DNA from 2 places in the Brevibacillus parabrevis genome. Region 1 is predicted to be linked to the other one. Evidence: predicted binding sites of a transcription regulator. Region 1 holds the regulator's gene; the other holds the start of a gene.
What was found. The regulator CtsR, encoded in region 1, represses protease genes until heat stress. The targets are predictions, from matches to a motif close to ATGGTCAATAAAGGTCAAACA.

Region 2: a site for CtsR is predicted at 3,577-3,597, ahead of IRJ17_RS11730 (ATP-dependent Clp protease ATP-binding subunit). Genes of this name have one in related genera too.

What each region holds. Positions count from the first base shown of each region.
Region 1 covers NZ_CP064090.1:669,523-677,365, forward strand. Annotated here, with positions in the region: gene disA (DNA integrity scanning diadenylate cyclase DisA) at 1-462, opposite strand, end outside; gene radA (DNA repair protein RadA) at 472-1,839, opposite strand; gene IRJ17_RS03240 (ATP-dependent Clp protease ATP-binding subunit) at 1,942-4,392, opposite strand; gene mcsB (protein-arginine kinase McsB) at 4,466-5,536, opposite strand; gene mcsA (protein-arginine kinase activator protein McsA) at 5,557-6,075, opposite strand; gene IRJ17_RS03255 (CtsR family transcriptional regulator) at 6,109-6,573, opposite strand; gene IRJ17_RS03260 (HAD-IA family hydrolase) at 6,836-7,510, opposite strand; gene IRJ17_RS03265 (MGDG synthase family glycosyltransferase) at 7,542-7,843, opposite strand, start outside.
Region 2 covers NZ_CP064090.1:2,466,353-2,474,195, forward strand. Annotated here, with positions in the region: gene IRJ17_RS11705 (energy-coupling factor transporter transmembrane component T) at 1-171, shown strand, start outside; gene IRJ17_RS11710 (energy-coupling factor ABC transporter ATP-binding protein) at 168-1,034, shown strand; gene IRJ17_RS11715 (energy-coupling factor ABC transporter ATP-binding protein) at 1,031-1,828, shown strand; gene rbsK (ribokinase) at 1,855-2,757, shown strand; gene IRJ17_RS11725 (PadR family transcriptional regulator) at 2,858-3,409, opposite strand; gene IRJ17_RS11730 (ATP-dependent Clp protease ATP-binding subunit) at 3,663-5,807, shown strand; gene IRJ17_RS11735 (SH3 domain-containing protein) at 5,901-6,260, opposite strand; gene IRJ17_RS11740 (YqaA family protein) at 6,308-6,904, opposite strand; gene IRJ17_RS11745 (aminotransferase-like domain-containing protein) at 7,058-7,843, opposite strand, start outside.

The DNA of each region.
Region 1 (7,843 bases):
ATTGGCCTTGGCTAAAATGACGCTGATTTCATTCAGCACATAGCGGAAATTCCCTTGATACAACGTGATAACATTGCGTCGTTGCGATATGGCGATGACCAGGTAGTTGGTGTGGATGGCCGTTCGTTGCGCCGTCCGATGTCGCGTCCCTGTCTCGCTGGTATGGATGGATGCCGGCGGGAACAGTTGCGTATTGGCGTACAAAATTCGCTTGGCGTCTTCACTTACTATAATCGCCCCATCCATCTTCGCCAATTCATACAAATGGGCAGGAGAAAAATCGCAATTGATGGAAAAACCGCCATCGACGATTTGCTTCATTTCCGGTCCGTAACCGACGACGATCAGGCCGCCGGTTTTTGCGCGCAAAACATTTTCCAGCCCTTCACGAAGCTGCGTTCCGGGTGCGACCAAACGAAGCACATCGCCGAACAGCGGAGTTCTTTTGGTGTTCTCCTGCATATCCCGCCCTTACCTCCTTATCACCTCGTTCAAAGCATCTGCGATATTGCTGACCCCGATCACCTGAATATCGTCAGGAGCATCCAGGCCGCGAATATTTTTCTCCGGGATGATTACGCGTTTGAAGCCGAGCTTATGCGCTTCCCGCACGCGCTGTTCGATGCGCGATACGCCACGCACCTCTCCCGTCAGACCGATCTCCCCGATCACCACGTCATGCGGATTCGTGGCGTGGTCACGGAAGCTGCTGGCAATGCTGACCGCGATCGCCAAGTCGACAGCCGGCTCATCCAAGCGGACGCCCCCTGCGACATTGACATACGCGTCCTGATTTTGCAGCATCATCCCCATGCGCTTTTCCAAAACAGCCATGATCATCGCCACACGCTGATGGTCGACGCCTGTAGCCATTCTGCGCGGCGTAACGAAGCTGGTTGGGGCTACGAGTGCCTGAAGCTCGACCAGGACGGGACGAGTGCCCTCCATGCTCGCTACGACGGTGGAGCCTGCCACGCCAAAAGGACGTTCGGCCAGAAAAATTTCCGAAGGGTTTGCCACCTCTTCCAGACCGCGATCTTTCATCTCGAAAATGCCGATCTCGTTTGTCGAACCGAATCGATTTTTGACAGCACGCAGGATTCGGAACGTATTGTGGCGCTCGCCTTCAAAATAAAGGACCGCGTCCACCATATGCTCAAGCATGCGCGGACCTGCAATCGAACCTTCTTTGGTCACGTGGCCGACAATAAAGGTCCCGATCCCTTTGCCTTTGGCGATGCGCATCAGTTGAGCGGTAGCCTCACGCACCTGTGCGACACTTCCGGCTGCGGATTGAACCGTGGGATGGAAGACTGTCTGGATCGAGTCAATGATCAATACGTGAGGGTCTACTTGATTAATATGCTGCTCGATCAAATCCAAATCATTTTCTGCCAACACAAACATCGGGGGTGTTTGCATATGCAGGCGATCAGCGCGAAGCTTGATTTGTTTTGCCGACTCCTCGCCTGATACGTACAGCACTTTGGCCCCTTTATGAGCCAAGGCAAAAGAGGTCTGCAACAGCAATGTAGATTTCCCGATACCCGGATCGCCGCCGACCAGTATAAGGGAGCCTGGTACCAGCCCGCCGCCGAGAACACGGTTCAACTCTCCGATCGTCGTGTCCATGCGCGGTTCTTCTGCACTGGCGACCTGCGTCAAAGGAATAGCCGCCTGACGCGTACCGCCGCTGATTCCTTCATGACGAGGGGCTGCTTTCACTGTCACTTCCTCGACCAACGTGTTCCAGCTGCCGCAGCCAGGGCATTTTCCCATCCACTTAGGCGATTCATAGCCACATTCTTGACACGCGTATTTCGTTTTATACTTTGACATAATCGCACCCTCACTTGGAATTTCTTTTCTACTTTTATCATAGTTACGCATTGAAAAAAAGAATACCTCCCAGAACAGGAGGCATTCTCTGCTATTTTGTGCTTACGATTTAGTTTTTTCCAGTCGCTTGACAACCAGCTTGCCATCTTCGGCTTCGATGTTGACCGTATCGCCTTTGCTGATGTTGCCTTTGAGCAGTTCTTCCGACAAATTGTCTTCGATATGGCGCTGGATGGCACGACGCAACGGACGCGCACCGTATGCCGGGTCGAAGCCCTCTTTTGCCAGCAGCTTTTTGGCTTCCTCGGTCAGTTGGAAGTCGATGCTCTGCTCTTTCAAACGCTTGCGCAGCTCGTCGGTCATCAAGGACACGATTTGCTCGATGTGCTCCTGCTCCAGGGAGTGGAACACGATCACTTCATCAATACGGTTCAGAAATTCAGGGCGGAAGCTCTTTTTCAGCTCATCCATGACTTTGTCTTTCATATCCTGATATTTCTTCTCGGTGTCGTTGGTAGTGAAACCGAGTGTCGTATTTTTCTTGATCATGCTTGCACCTACGTTGGAGGTCATGATCACGACGGTGTTGCGGAAGTCTACTGTGCGTCCTTTGGAATCAGTCAATCGGCCGTCATCCAGCACCTGGAGCAAAATGTTGAATACATCCGGGTGCGCTTTTTCGATCTCATCCAGCAGGATGACCGAGTAAGGCTTGCGGCGCACTTTTTCCGTCAGCTGACCGCCTTCGTCAAAGCCTACATACCCTGGAGGAGCCCCTACGAGACGTGCTGTAGAGTGTTTCTCCATGTACTCGGACATGTCGACGCGGATCATGGCGTCTTCATCTCCAAACAGTGTCTCAGCTACAGCGCGAGCGAGTTCGGTTTTCCCTACACCTGTAGGGCCAAGGAAAATAAACGAACCGATTGGACGTTTCGGGTCCTTCAAACCAGCGCGGGCACGGCGGATCGCTCGGGAAATCGATTTGACCGCTTCGTCCTGGCCGATAACACGGTCGTGCAAAATATCTTCCATTTTCAACAGGCGCTCTGTTTCTTCTTCCTTCAGCTTCAACACCGGAATACCAGTCCAGCTGGCTACCACAGTGGCGATGTCCTCAGGAGTTACTTCCATGTTCAACTGGCCTTGACGCTCTTTCCAGTCTTTTTTCGTTTTGTCGAGTTCCTCGCGCAGCTTCTGCTCCTGATCACGGAGTGCAGCTGCCTCTTCAAACTCCTGCGATTGCACGGCAGCGTCTTTTTCCTTGCGCACTTCTTCCAGACGCCCTTCCAGCTCCTTGAGGTTAGGCGGGACGGTGAACGATTGCAAGCGCACTTTGGAAGCCGCCTCATCGACGAGGTCGATTGCTTTGTCAGGGAGGAAACGATCGGTAATATAACGGTCAGACAGCTTAACTGCCTGCTCGATAGCTTCGTCGGTAATTTTCACACGGTGGTGGGCTTCGTAACGGTCGCGCAAGCCGTGCAAGATGCGAATCGCGTCCTCGGCAGTCGGCTCATCCACCTGAATCGGTTGGAAGCGACGCTCCAGCGCGGCGTCTTTTTCGATGTACTTGCGGTATTCGTCCAGGGTGGTTGCCCCTACGCACTGAAGTTCACCGCGAGCCAGTGCCGGCTTGAGAATATTGGAAGCGTCGATTGCGCCTTCCGCTCCGCCAGCCCCGATCAGCGTGTGCAGCTCATCGATAAACAGGATGATGTTTCCTGCCTGGCGAATTTCGTCCATGATTTTTTTCAGGCGGTCTTCAAACTCACCGCGATATTTGGTTCCCGCCACTACTGTTCCCATATCCAGCGTCATGACGCGCTTGTCGCGGAGAGTTTCGGGAATCTCGTTGTTCACGATTTTTTGAGCCAGACCTTCTGCAATCGCCGTTTTCCCCACACCAGGCTCCCCGATCAAGACAGGGTTGTTCTTGGTGCGTCTGCTAAGTACCTGAATCACACGCTCGATTTCTTTTTGGCGGCCAATGACAGGATCAAGCCCGCCATCGCGTGCAATCGCAGTCAAGTCCCGTGCCAGACCGTCCAGAGTAGGCGTATTCGCTGCCGGATTGCCGCCGGAAGGCTGATGCGACGCCATCATTTCGGAGCTTCCCAGCAATTGCAGCACCTGCTGGCGCGCCTTGTTCAGACTGACTCCCAAGTTGTTCATGATTCTCGCAGCGATGCCTTCGCCTTCGCGGATCAGACCGAGCAAAATGTGCTCTGTTCCTACGTAAGTATGGCCGAGCTTGCGCGCTTCATCCATGGACAGTTCAATTACTTTTTTCGCACGAGGTGTATAGTTTGGGGTGTAATTACTACCGGACTGCTCTGTTCCCCGTCCGATCAACGACTCCACTTCGCTCTGGATTTTATCGAGACCAAGCCCGAGCGATTGCAATGCCTTGGCAGCAATACCCTCGCCTTCCCGAATCAGTCCCAGCAGTACATGCTCAGTCCCAATATCCTTGTGGCCGAGACGCACCGCCTCTTCCAGGGCAAGCGCCAGTACCTTTTGTGCTCGTTCTGTAAAACGTCCAAACATCATATCGTACACCTCCGTGTAACCATGTTTTTTCTCTATAGGTTAACTGCTGTGATGCCTTATGTCTGAGAAACAATCAAGCTGAGCCCGTCGTACTGAGCCTCTCCCGAATCAGCCGAGCCCTTCTCTCGTCCCGCTGGTCTGGCGTCAACTTTTGCCCTGCATGCTGCTGCAAGAAGCCAGGCTGGGTTGTTACCAACAGCTCGTTCATCACCAGTGGCGATACTCCCGAGATAATGCCCAGGTCAATGCCCAGGCGCACATCGGAGAGGCGTTGAGCTGCTTCCTTGGACTCCACAGTGCGTGCATACATCAAGATGCCGTAGGAACGGAAGATGCGGTCTTCCAAAGATATGCGTGTATGCTCCAGCAAATAAGTACGGGCAACGCGTTCTTGCTCGATAATTTGTCTGGCTACGCCATACAGGTTGGAGAGAATATCGCTTTCCGACATCCCGAGCGTGACTTGGTTGGACAGCTGAAACAGGTTTCCTAGTGCTTCGCTGCCTTCCCCGTAAATTCCTCTAACGACGAGGCCAACCTGATTGATGGCCTGCAAAATTCTGCTGATTTGCTGCGTCATCACCAGTGCTGGCAGATGCAGCATGACGGAAGCCCGGATGCCTGTGCCGACGTTGGTCGGACAGCTTGTAAGGTAGCCTCTCGTCTCATCGAACGCGAAGTTTAAATTTTTCTCGAAAACATCATCTATTTTTGTTCCTATTTCCCATGCTTCGTTCAGGCGAAACCCCGGCAGCAGCACCTGGATTCGAATATGATCCTCTTCGTTTACCATGATGCTGACCGACTCGTCAGGACTCAACAGCACAGCACCTTTTCGCGATTCCTCCGCCAAATGAGGGCTAATCAGATGCTTCTCCACCAGCACCCGCTTTTCCAACGGGTTGATCTGGTCCATGTTGAGGACTTGAAGCTGCTGGAGCTTGCGCATGGCCTCCGATTCGCTCACTTCCGTCACCTTTCTGACGACTTCTTCCCCTTGCGAGTCTGTCGCCAGTAACGGAAAAGGGTGCTGGCGCAGGTTTCGGGCGATGCGCAGCCGTGTGCTGATGACGATATCGGAATCAGGACCTTCTCCTTTCATCCAATTGCTCCACGGGTTTTGCATAAACTGCTGTTGTGACATGACCAGCTTACCTCCCCTTGTTACGATTGAGCGATTTTTTGTTCCAGCGCACGTATCCGGTCACGCATCTCTGCCGCTTTTTCAAACTCTTCACTGGCGACATGGTTTTGCAACGCACGCTTTAGTTGTTCCAGCTCTTTGCGGATTTTCAACTGTCCGCCTGTGCGCTCCGGAACCTTGCCGCTATGCTGCGTATTGCCATGGATACGGCGGAACAACGGATCGAGTCGATCGCCCAGGAAGGTGTAGCAATCGCTGCAACCGAAGCGGCCGCTTTTGCTGAACTGGGCATACGTGAGTCCGCAAGTTTCGCAACGGAGCGGCTTACTGGTGGCAGGCTCGCGTCCGTTTTTTTGCATGGGGTCAAATTTTAACAGTCCTGAAAGGAGATTGTTGATGCTGAAATTGTGAAATCCGGTAAAGACGTCCCCTTTTTCGGAAGCGCATTGCTCACAAATATGGTATTCGGTTTTCTCGCCGTTGACGATTTTCGTCAAGTGCAGTGTCGCCGGTCGTTTTCCGCATTCCTCACAGTTCATTACATCCTACCCCCTAACACATACATGCTTCGTTTACTTCAACAAGATAGCCGCAATCATCTGCTTTAAAATATTTGCCCGCAAACGATCTCGCAATTCAGCATCCAGAGTCAAAACATTTCGTGAGGTTGCGATTTTCATCAAGGTCGCTTCCCTGACATTGACCAGTCCTTCTTCGAACAGCCTTTCCACAATCGCGTTCCCCACACTCTGCGAAATGCTTTCTCCAATCAGTTCCTCGGTCAGCAATTCCTGCAATCGCGCCTTGCTCACAATCTGTACCTTGCGAATGCGGATGTAACCCCCGCCTCCACGCTTGCTTTCTACAATGTACCCTTTTTGTACAGTAAATCGCGTGTTGATGACGTAATTGATTTGCGACGGTACACATTGAAATAAGTCGGCAAGCTCACTACGCTGGATCTCGACCGAGCCATTAGGACTTTGTGTCAAAATGCCTTTCAAGTGCTGTTCAATGATGTCCGAGATGTTACGCAAGTCATCGCCTCCTATTCCATATGTGTCATCTACTGACTTTGACTATCTTTGACTTTAATTATAATGGGTTTATGGCGCCCTTGCAAGTGATCCATACACTTTCTAGTGTGGGCAAAATCCGGTCGCTTGAAACCATGCAAAACAGTCAGGTGGCGAGCCTTTTGTCGGGCATAAGCGACAAGCGTTGCGCTCTTTTTACGAAAATGTCGGGTTGCTAAGTATGAAAAAAACCACTCCCCTAAAGGAATGGTTATGTCAGGCTCTATGATTTGGTGTCGATCGCTGGCAAATGATCCAGCAATTGCGGGAAATCTGTAATGATCATATCGGCGCCATCCAGCTCTCCCGGTTTGGCAAAGCCAAAGTCGCAACCGATTGTAAACAAGCCGTTTGCTGTCCCGGCCTCGATATCCGAGTGACGATCCCCCACCATGTACGCGTGCGCGATGTCATAGTCAGAGAGGAGCTTTGCCACCAGATCATTTTTCGAGCGCGTACGGAACCTTCCTGCGGAGTACAAATCCGTCAACAGCGGCTTTAGCCCATACTCCTGGCATATGGCCTCGATGTACTCCTCTTGTCCGTTGCTCGCGACAAACAGAGGAATCCCCTGGGCGTGAAGCTGTTCCAGAGTTGACCTCACTCCTGGGTATAAATCGGTCACTTTTTCCTTCAGCAAGGCAATTTCATTTTCCAGCAAAAAAGTATCTGCGGCGTGGACTGCTTCTTCACTTGCGCCTGGCAACAGCTTTTGCCAAACTTGCTCGATGGTCATTCCCAGTACATTGACCAGGTCTTCCTCGCTCGGCGTCTCGCCTTGCCACAAGCCTGTTTCTCTCAATCGTTCAAACGTCCGCACAAAGGCGGGCGTCGACAACTTTTCCGTTTGCAGCAATGTGCCATCCATGTCGAAGAAAATAGCAAACGGTATACTCATAGGTAACCTCCTGTCAGGGCTTCCGAGAACATTAGTCTGTTTCAGCCTGCACCATGCTCATGTCGTCCAAAATAAATTCGGCGATGCGCTGAGCGGCATCCGGCTTTGATATTTTTTGTCCCATGCGTCGCATATAGTCAACTTTTGATGGACTGTGCAACAATTCATCGATAAAGTAAATGAGCTGCTCCGACAAATTGGCATGTACAGCACAGCCGTTGTTCAACAGGAAGTGGCTGTTCCGTTCTTCCTGTCCAGGCAACGGGTTGTAAATAATCATCGGCACCCGTTTGCTCATGACCTCGGCTGAGGTCAGTCCGCCAGATTTGGTCA
Region 2 (7,843 bases), 1.8 Mb from region 1:
TCGCTGGCAAGCACGGAGGAAAGAGCGATTACATTGGAATCGCGCGCTTTTTCTGCGCCAGTCAAGAAAACACACCTGTACGAAATATATAAAACCAAGCATGACACGGTCGTGCGGATCGGAATGCTCGTTGCCTTGCTGATTCTGATTGCGGGGAGGATTTTGTTATGAACAGCGTAATCAAAATATCCAACATGAGCTACAAATACCCGACGGGCAAGATCGACGTCCTGAAAAACATCAACATCGAGATCGAAAAAGGACTGCTGTACGCTGTGGTTGGCCCCAACGGCGGAGGGAAAACCACGTTTTGCAACGTCCTGCGCGGGTTCATTCCGCATTTTTATCGGGGGGACTTGCGCGGCGAGGTGCTCGTCAACGGGAAAAACATCGTCGAGAGCACATTGGGCGAGTTGTCGTTGTCTGTCGGCTTTGTCTTCCAAAATCCGTTCATTCAAATCAGTGGCGTCAAAGAAACCGTGTTCGAGGAAGTCGCCTACGGACTGGAAAACCTCGGGGTGCATCCTGACGAGATTCGAACGCGAGTAGAAGCGATTTTGAAGCTGGTCAAGATCGAGCATCTGCGTGACAAAAATCCGTTTGAACTGTCCGGCGGTCAGCGCCAGCGCGTCGCTTTGGCCTCGATCATCGTGATGGAGCCGGACATTTTGGTCATCGACGAACCGACCTCGCAGCTAGACCCGCAAGGTACGGAAGAAGTTTTCGAGATCATCCAGATCATGAAGGAAAAAGGCAAGACGATCATTCTGGTCGAGCACAAAATCGAACTGATTGCCGAATTTGCGGATCGCGTCATTTTGCTGCACGATGGCGAAATCGTCATGGAGGGCACAACGCAAGACGTCCTCTCCGATGAAAAGGCGCTCTCCTACGATGTCATGCTTCCGCAGTACGCCATGCTGGGACTGGAGCTGAAAAAACGCGGAGTGCCGCTGCGCAAAATCCCGATTACCGAAGAGCAGGCCGTCGAAGAAATGAACTGGTGGATGGCAGAAAGGGGAGTCCGCATATGAGCTTCATTTCCTTGAAAAATATCACTTTCGCTTATCCGAACGGACATACAGCGGTAGAAAACGTCTCCATGGAGATTGGCAAAGGCGAGACGGTCGCCATCGTCGGCCAAAATGGCGCGGGCAAAACGACGGCGGTAAAGCTGATGAATGGCTTGTTGAAGCCGACCAAAGGCGATGTTATTATTGATGATTGGAATACAAAAGAGCATACGACCGCGCAAATTTCGCGCAAGGTAGGCTACGTGTTCCAAAATCCGGATGACCAGATCTTCCATAGCGATGTCTACAGCGAAGTCGAGTTCGGGCCAAAAAACCTCGGCTTGTCTGTAGAGCAAACGAAGGAAAATGTCATGAAAGCGGCGAAGCTGGCTGGGATTGAGCCGTACTTGCAGGAAAACCCGTACAATTTGCCGTATTCCATGCGCAAGTTCGTGACCATGGCGGCAGTAGTGGCGATGGATTGCGATGTGATCATTCTCGATGAGCCGACCGCAGGCCAAGACATGCAAGGGATGCAACGCATCTCTTCCCTGATCGCCGCCTTGAAAAGCGAAGGCAAAACCGTCATTACGATCACGCATGACATGGAGTTTGTCGTGCAAAATTTTGAGCGTGTCATCGTCATGGCCCACAAAAATGTAGTAGCGGATACGAACAAGCGGGACATTTTCTGGAATCACGCGATTTTGGAAGAAAGCATGCTGAAGCAGCCGCACATTAGCAGATTGAGCCATACGCTCGGCTTGCCAAAGCAAATTTTGACGATCGAAGAATTTGTAGAGACCATGCTGTAAAAAGCGGCTGGGGGAGGTAGCACGTTGTGAAAATCGCAGTAGTAGGAAGCATCAATATGGATCTCGTCTCCCACGTCCACCATCTGCCCAAGGCAGGAGAAACGATTGCAAGCCATGACTTTATGCTGATTCCAGGCGGAAAAGGGGCGAATCAGGCAGTTGCTGCCGCACGTCTGGGCGCGCACGTATCCATGATCGGAATGGTGGGCGAGGATGAAAATGGCACCATCATGCTTGCGGGCATGACAGAGGCGCAGGTTCATGTCGAAGGAATCAAGCGCGAGGGTACGACTGGCATGGCCTTCATCAATGTCAGCGATGACGGGGAAAACAACATTGTGCTGGTTCCCGGAGCCAATGCACAAGTGAGCATAGAGCACATCGATGAGAACCTGTCGATTATCGAGCAGAGCGACGTCGTGCTGTTGCAGCTGGAAATCCCGCTCCACGTCGTGGAATACGTCGTGAAAAAGGCAGCTGCGCTCGGCAAGCTGGTCATTTTGAATCCGGCTCCGGCAAGGGCACTCTCGCAGGAACTGTTACAGCATGTGCACACCTTGACGCCGAATGAAACAGAGCTGGCCATTTTGAGCGGTCTGCCCGTCACGACGCCGGAAGAAGCCGGGGAAGCGGCGAGAAAGCTTTTGGCAAGCGGTCCGAGACGGATCATTGTCACCCTGGGCGAAAAAGGCGCGCTTTTGGTCACGGAGGAGAAAACCGTGCATGTGCCTGCTTGTCGGGTCGAGCCAGTGGATACGACTGCGGCAGGCGATTCGTTTACCGCAGCTTTTGCCGTGGGCATGGCAAAAGGGATGTCGGATGTGGAAGCAGCCGGATTTGCCAGCAAAGTGGCTGCGATCGTCGTGACTAGACGCGGGGCGCAGCCATCGCTGCCCACGCTGGCAGAAGTAGAGGCGCACTCCTTTTAGCGAGCGTCTGTATCTTTCTATCATGTCATGGACGAAAACGAAAGAAAAAGCAAACGTGTTTTGGAGCGCAATGTTCCAAAGACGCGTTTGCTTTTTGTTTTTAGGAACGCTTCTGCAACAGCTCCAACACCCACTCGCACCAGGCGATATCCTCTTTCATGCGCCGTGATCCCCATGAAAGCAGCAAATAATCCCCAAATTCCGGATGGTTCGGATGGTCGGGCGGATACGAATGTTCGGCAGAATCACTCTCGTACTCCTTTAAGTAGTGCTCGTACATGTCCAAATGCTCGCGACATTGCTGGATGCGCTCGACAAACATCGTAGAGGCCGCTTTTTCGTCCGCCAATCCGAGGCAGTACGTTTTCAGCACCAGCTCGTCACGCAAAACAGGCTCTGCTGCCGGCTCGCTAAGCCAGACTTTTAGTGCAATCTGTCCTTTTTCTGTAATGGAATACACTTTTTTATCAGGACGATCCGTCTGGTGGATGCGAGTGAACTCCAGATAGCCCTCCTGTTCCAGCTTCGCCAGCAGCGGGTAAATTTGGCTGTGCTTGGCCTGCCAAAATGGTTGCAGCTGGAGCATCAAATCATAGCCGGAGCTTGGTGTGCGGGCAACCAGCCCGAGGAGTCCATACGCGAGTGTGTTCAAAGTGAAAAGCCCCCTGACTTTAGCGAATATCAACCTCATTATAGGAAGGGTTTTCTGGCGAAGCAAGAGAGAACCTGCGTCCTGTATAGCTTCTCCCAAGCGAAAGCAGAAAATCCAAAGTTACCCTCTTGAAAGTCAAAGAAGGTCAAACTATAATAAAGTCATCGAAGGTCAGAAATGGTCAAACAACCGTTGACCTGTCGAACACACAAATAAGAAAAAATCCAAAAGCATGATTTTGGGGGTATGAAACATGCAATGTGAAATCTGCAAACAACGACAAGCAACTGTGTCCGTCCATATACGCGTGCAAGACAAACAGCAAGCCTACAACCTGTGCCGGGAGTGCAATGCCAAGCTCGGCAGCAAAATGGGAGTAGGAATGGGCTTCAGCCCGTTCTCTTCCTTCTCCGGTCTGGACGACTTCCTGCAAGGCTTCGCACAAGCGCAGGCCCATGCAAAAGGCGGTCAACAGCCGAACATGAAGGGACAGGCGACAACTGCGGACAGAGGCGGCCTTCTGGACGAACTGGGGCGCAATCTGAACGATGCGGCCCGCGCAGGGCTGATTGATCCGGTCATCGGACGCGACCAGGAAATCGAGCGTGTGATCGAGATTTTGAACCGCCGCAACAAAAACAACCCGGTGCTCATCGGGGAGCCGGGGGTAGGGAAGACAGCAATTGCCGAAGGTCTGGCCTTGCGCATTACGGAAGGTCAAGTGCCTGCCAAGCTGAAAAACAAGCAAGTGTACGTGCTGGACGTGGCTTCCCTGGTCGCAGGCACGGGGATTCGCGGACAATTCGAGGAAAAGATGAAGCAAGTGATTGCCGAGCTGCAATCGCGCAAAAACGTCATCCTGTTCGTGGATGAAATTCATTTGCTGGTGGGAGCAGGCTCTGCGGAAGGCTCGATGGACGCCGGAAACATTCTCAAGCCTGCTCTGGCGCGCGGCGAACTGCAACTGGTTGGGGCGACTACCTTAAAAGAGTACCGCGTCATTGAAAAGGATGCCGCGCTGGAGCGCCGCTTGCAGCCTGTGATGGTCAAAGAGCCGACAGTGGAGGCCGCTATCGAGATTTTGCAAGGACTGCGTCCGAAATACGAAGCTTTCCACCAGGTCGCTTACTCCGATGACGTGCTCCGCGCCTGCGTCGAATACTCGCATCGTTACATCCAGGATCGCTTCCTGCCTGACAAGGCGATCGACCTGATGGATGAAGCCGGATCGCGGCTGAATCTCCGCTCTTCTGCGGCAGATACGAGCCAGCTGCATGAGCGTCTGGCGCAAATTAACCAGGAGAAAAAAGCAGCGACCGAGCAAGAAAATTACGAGCAAGCTGCCCGCCTGCGCGATGAGGAAGCGGAAATTCTCGGCAAGCTGGATCAGCTTGATGGGGCCGCTAATCGCACGAAAGTGGAAGTATCGGATATTCAGGAGATGATCGAGCAAAAAACAGGCATCCCTGTCCGCAAGCTGCAAAGCGACGAGCAGGAGCGGATGAGAAATTTGGCTGCGCATCTGGAAGCCAAAGTCATCGGGCAATCGGAAGCTGTCGCACAGGTCGCCAAGGCGATTCGCCGCAGCCGCGCCGGGTTGAAGCCGAAAAATCGGCCAATTGCCTCCTTCCTGTTCGTCGGACCGACTGGCGTAGGGAAGACAGAGCTGTCCAAAGCGCTCGCCGAGGAGCTGTTCGGCACGAGAGATTCGATGATTCGCCTCGACATGAGCGAATACATGGAGAAGCATTCCGTCTCCAAGCTGATCGGTTCGCCTCCAGGCTATGTAGGCCACGAGGAAGCGGGACAGTTGACCGAGCGAGTGCGCCGCAATCCGTACAGCATCATTTTGCTGGATGAGATCGAAAAAGCGCACCCGGACGTCATGCACATGTTCCTGCAAATTTTGGAGGATGGCCGCCTGACAGACAGCCAGGGCCGCACCGTGAGCTTCAAGGAAACGGTCATTATCGCAACGAGCAATGCCGGAGTGGCTGAGCGCAAAAAAGCGTTAGGCTTCGGCGCCGAGGAACAGCAGCCTGGCACTGTGCTTGATTCGCTGGGAGCGTACTTCAAACCGGAATTTTTGAACCGCTTCGACTCGATTATTTCTTTCGCTCATCTGGAAAAACAAGACTTGGTGCAAATCGTGGAGCTGCTGCTCCAGGAAGTCGTGCTGAATCTCGGCGAGCAAGGAGTCGAGCTTGAAGTGACAGACGCTGCCAAAGAAATGTTGGCTGAGCTGGGCTACAATCCCGCTTTCGGGGCACGCCCGCTGCGTCGCGTGATCGCCCAGCAGGTCGAAGATGGCATCGCCGATCTGTTGATGGAGGAAGCGGATGTGCGCAAGATCGTGGTGGAAGTTGAGGAAGAAGCGATTCGCGTGAAAAAAGCATAAGGGTTTGTCCCAAAAAGAGTCCCTGTCGGCTAGACAGGGACTCTTTCTTTCCTATATAGAGATAGAAGCGAGCGTTTGCACAAAAAGAGATTGCTATTGGCTTGCAAGCTGAAGATTTCGCATCGGAACCCATCCGTATTCCCGGTTGGTGGACATACACCATCCCCAGCCATTCAGCTCTTGGAGCAACTCAACCGTATCTCCTTCATTTACATCTAGCTCTTTTGCGGAGTAATTTTCCGTAATGATGCCTTCCTTGTCCTTTGCTTGAATAATCTGTTCAGGCACCCAGCCTTCCATGCTATGGTCAAGCGTATAGCAGTACCTCCAGTTCCTCCAACCGTCGGGATCATCGTCGACTCGACCGAGTATGACGGTTTGACCTTGAGTCAATTCAATGGGGGTAGGGTAGTTTATTCGGTGCTGAATCATGACTTTATATGTTTGGCTCATATTGCAGCTCCTTTCTGAATAATGATTCAAGCCAGGCTACAAGCTGATCATTCCCCTGCTTGCTTGTTGGCAGTTTGCATCAGTTGTTTTTTGGCCCGCATTTTTCGCACCAAAAGTCCGATCAGCAAAATCGGGATCATCAGCAAGAACACGTACAGGGAGGCGTGACCGACCATATTTTCCGCCATCCGCCCGTAAAAGTAAAACAGGAAACCGACGAGGTAAAATTTCACGGCTCTGCCGATTGCGGCATAACCGATCAGCTTCCAGAGCGGATAATTCAGACAGCCGGACAAGATCGTGAATACTTTGAACGGAATCGGGGTGAAGGAGCCGACAAAAATGGCGACTTCGCCTCTTTTTTGAAACATCTCGGTTGCCGAGTCAATCCACTCTTTTTTGAGCAGTTTGTACAGGACAGAGTGGCCGAGCAGTTTGCCGAGAAAGTAGCCGACGGGTGTACCAACCAGACACGCGATATATCCTGCGGTTGCAATCCATAAAGCAGCGGATGGATCAATCAGGCTTAATGAAACTTGCAGAAAGAATACAGGAATGGGGAAGATGACGGCGTCTGCAAAAGAATGGATGACGACTCCCCAAATGCCGTATTCCATCAAAAAATCTAAAACGTTCTGAACCATTTCATTCTCCTTTGTCCATCTCATGCGATCCGCCTGCTGCGACGGATAAAAATGGGTAGAGTCGTGTGGCGTAACGATGTTGTATACAAATTAAGACGGATATTCCCGAAATATGGTTACGGTTGCTGCTTTTGCAAAAACTTTTTTCTTTCATTATAACCGCATCGCATGCAATACTGCCATCAACTCGTCAATTCCTTTTTCCACCGATTCGGCCTTGGCGTTGGATACATTCAGCTTCAAAATATTTTCCCGGGGAAACAGGGGCAAATAATGCCTGTCTGCCGCTTCCAACAAGATCGAGCGTTTTTTAGCCAGCTGGATCAGACGGGATGCGTCAACTCGCGGGTCCAGCACAAGATGCGTGTGAATCCCCGGATAAGGCAGAGGGCGAAACGCAAACAGAGCGTCAGCGCGGGCTGCATGGGCGAGCAGCGCTTCTGTCAGAAGCTTCGATCGGAGCTGATACGATTGGCGGATTTTTTGCCTGTGCCGTTCAAACATGCCGCTTTTTAAATAAATTTCCAGCGCGGCTTGGGACAGCATGGAGCTATCGATGTCCCGCAGCCGTTTGAACTGCAAAAACGACTCGCACAGCGCATCGGGAATGACGGCGACACCGAGGCGCAGCCCGGGAAAAATGATTTTGGAATAGCTTTTCATGTAAATCGTCCGCTCGAAACGATCGTAGGAGAACAGCGGGTCTGCCTTGCTGTCATGCTCCAAATCTGCCATATGGTCGTCTTCCACGATGTAAACGTTGTAGCGGTGGGCCAGTTCGGCAATGCGCTGTTTTTCCTTGCGGGTATACGACGTTCCGAGCGGGCTGTGAAAGCGCGGCATCGTGTAAAAAAATTTGATCTTTTCTGTCCGGAAAATGCGCTCCAGCTCGTCCAGATCAATTCCTTGCGCCGTTCGCATGATCCCAGTCACCGGAAT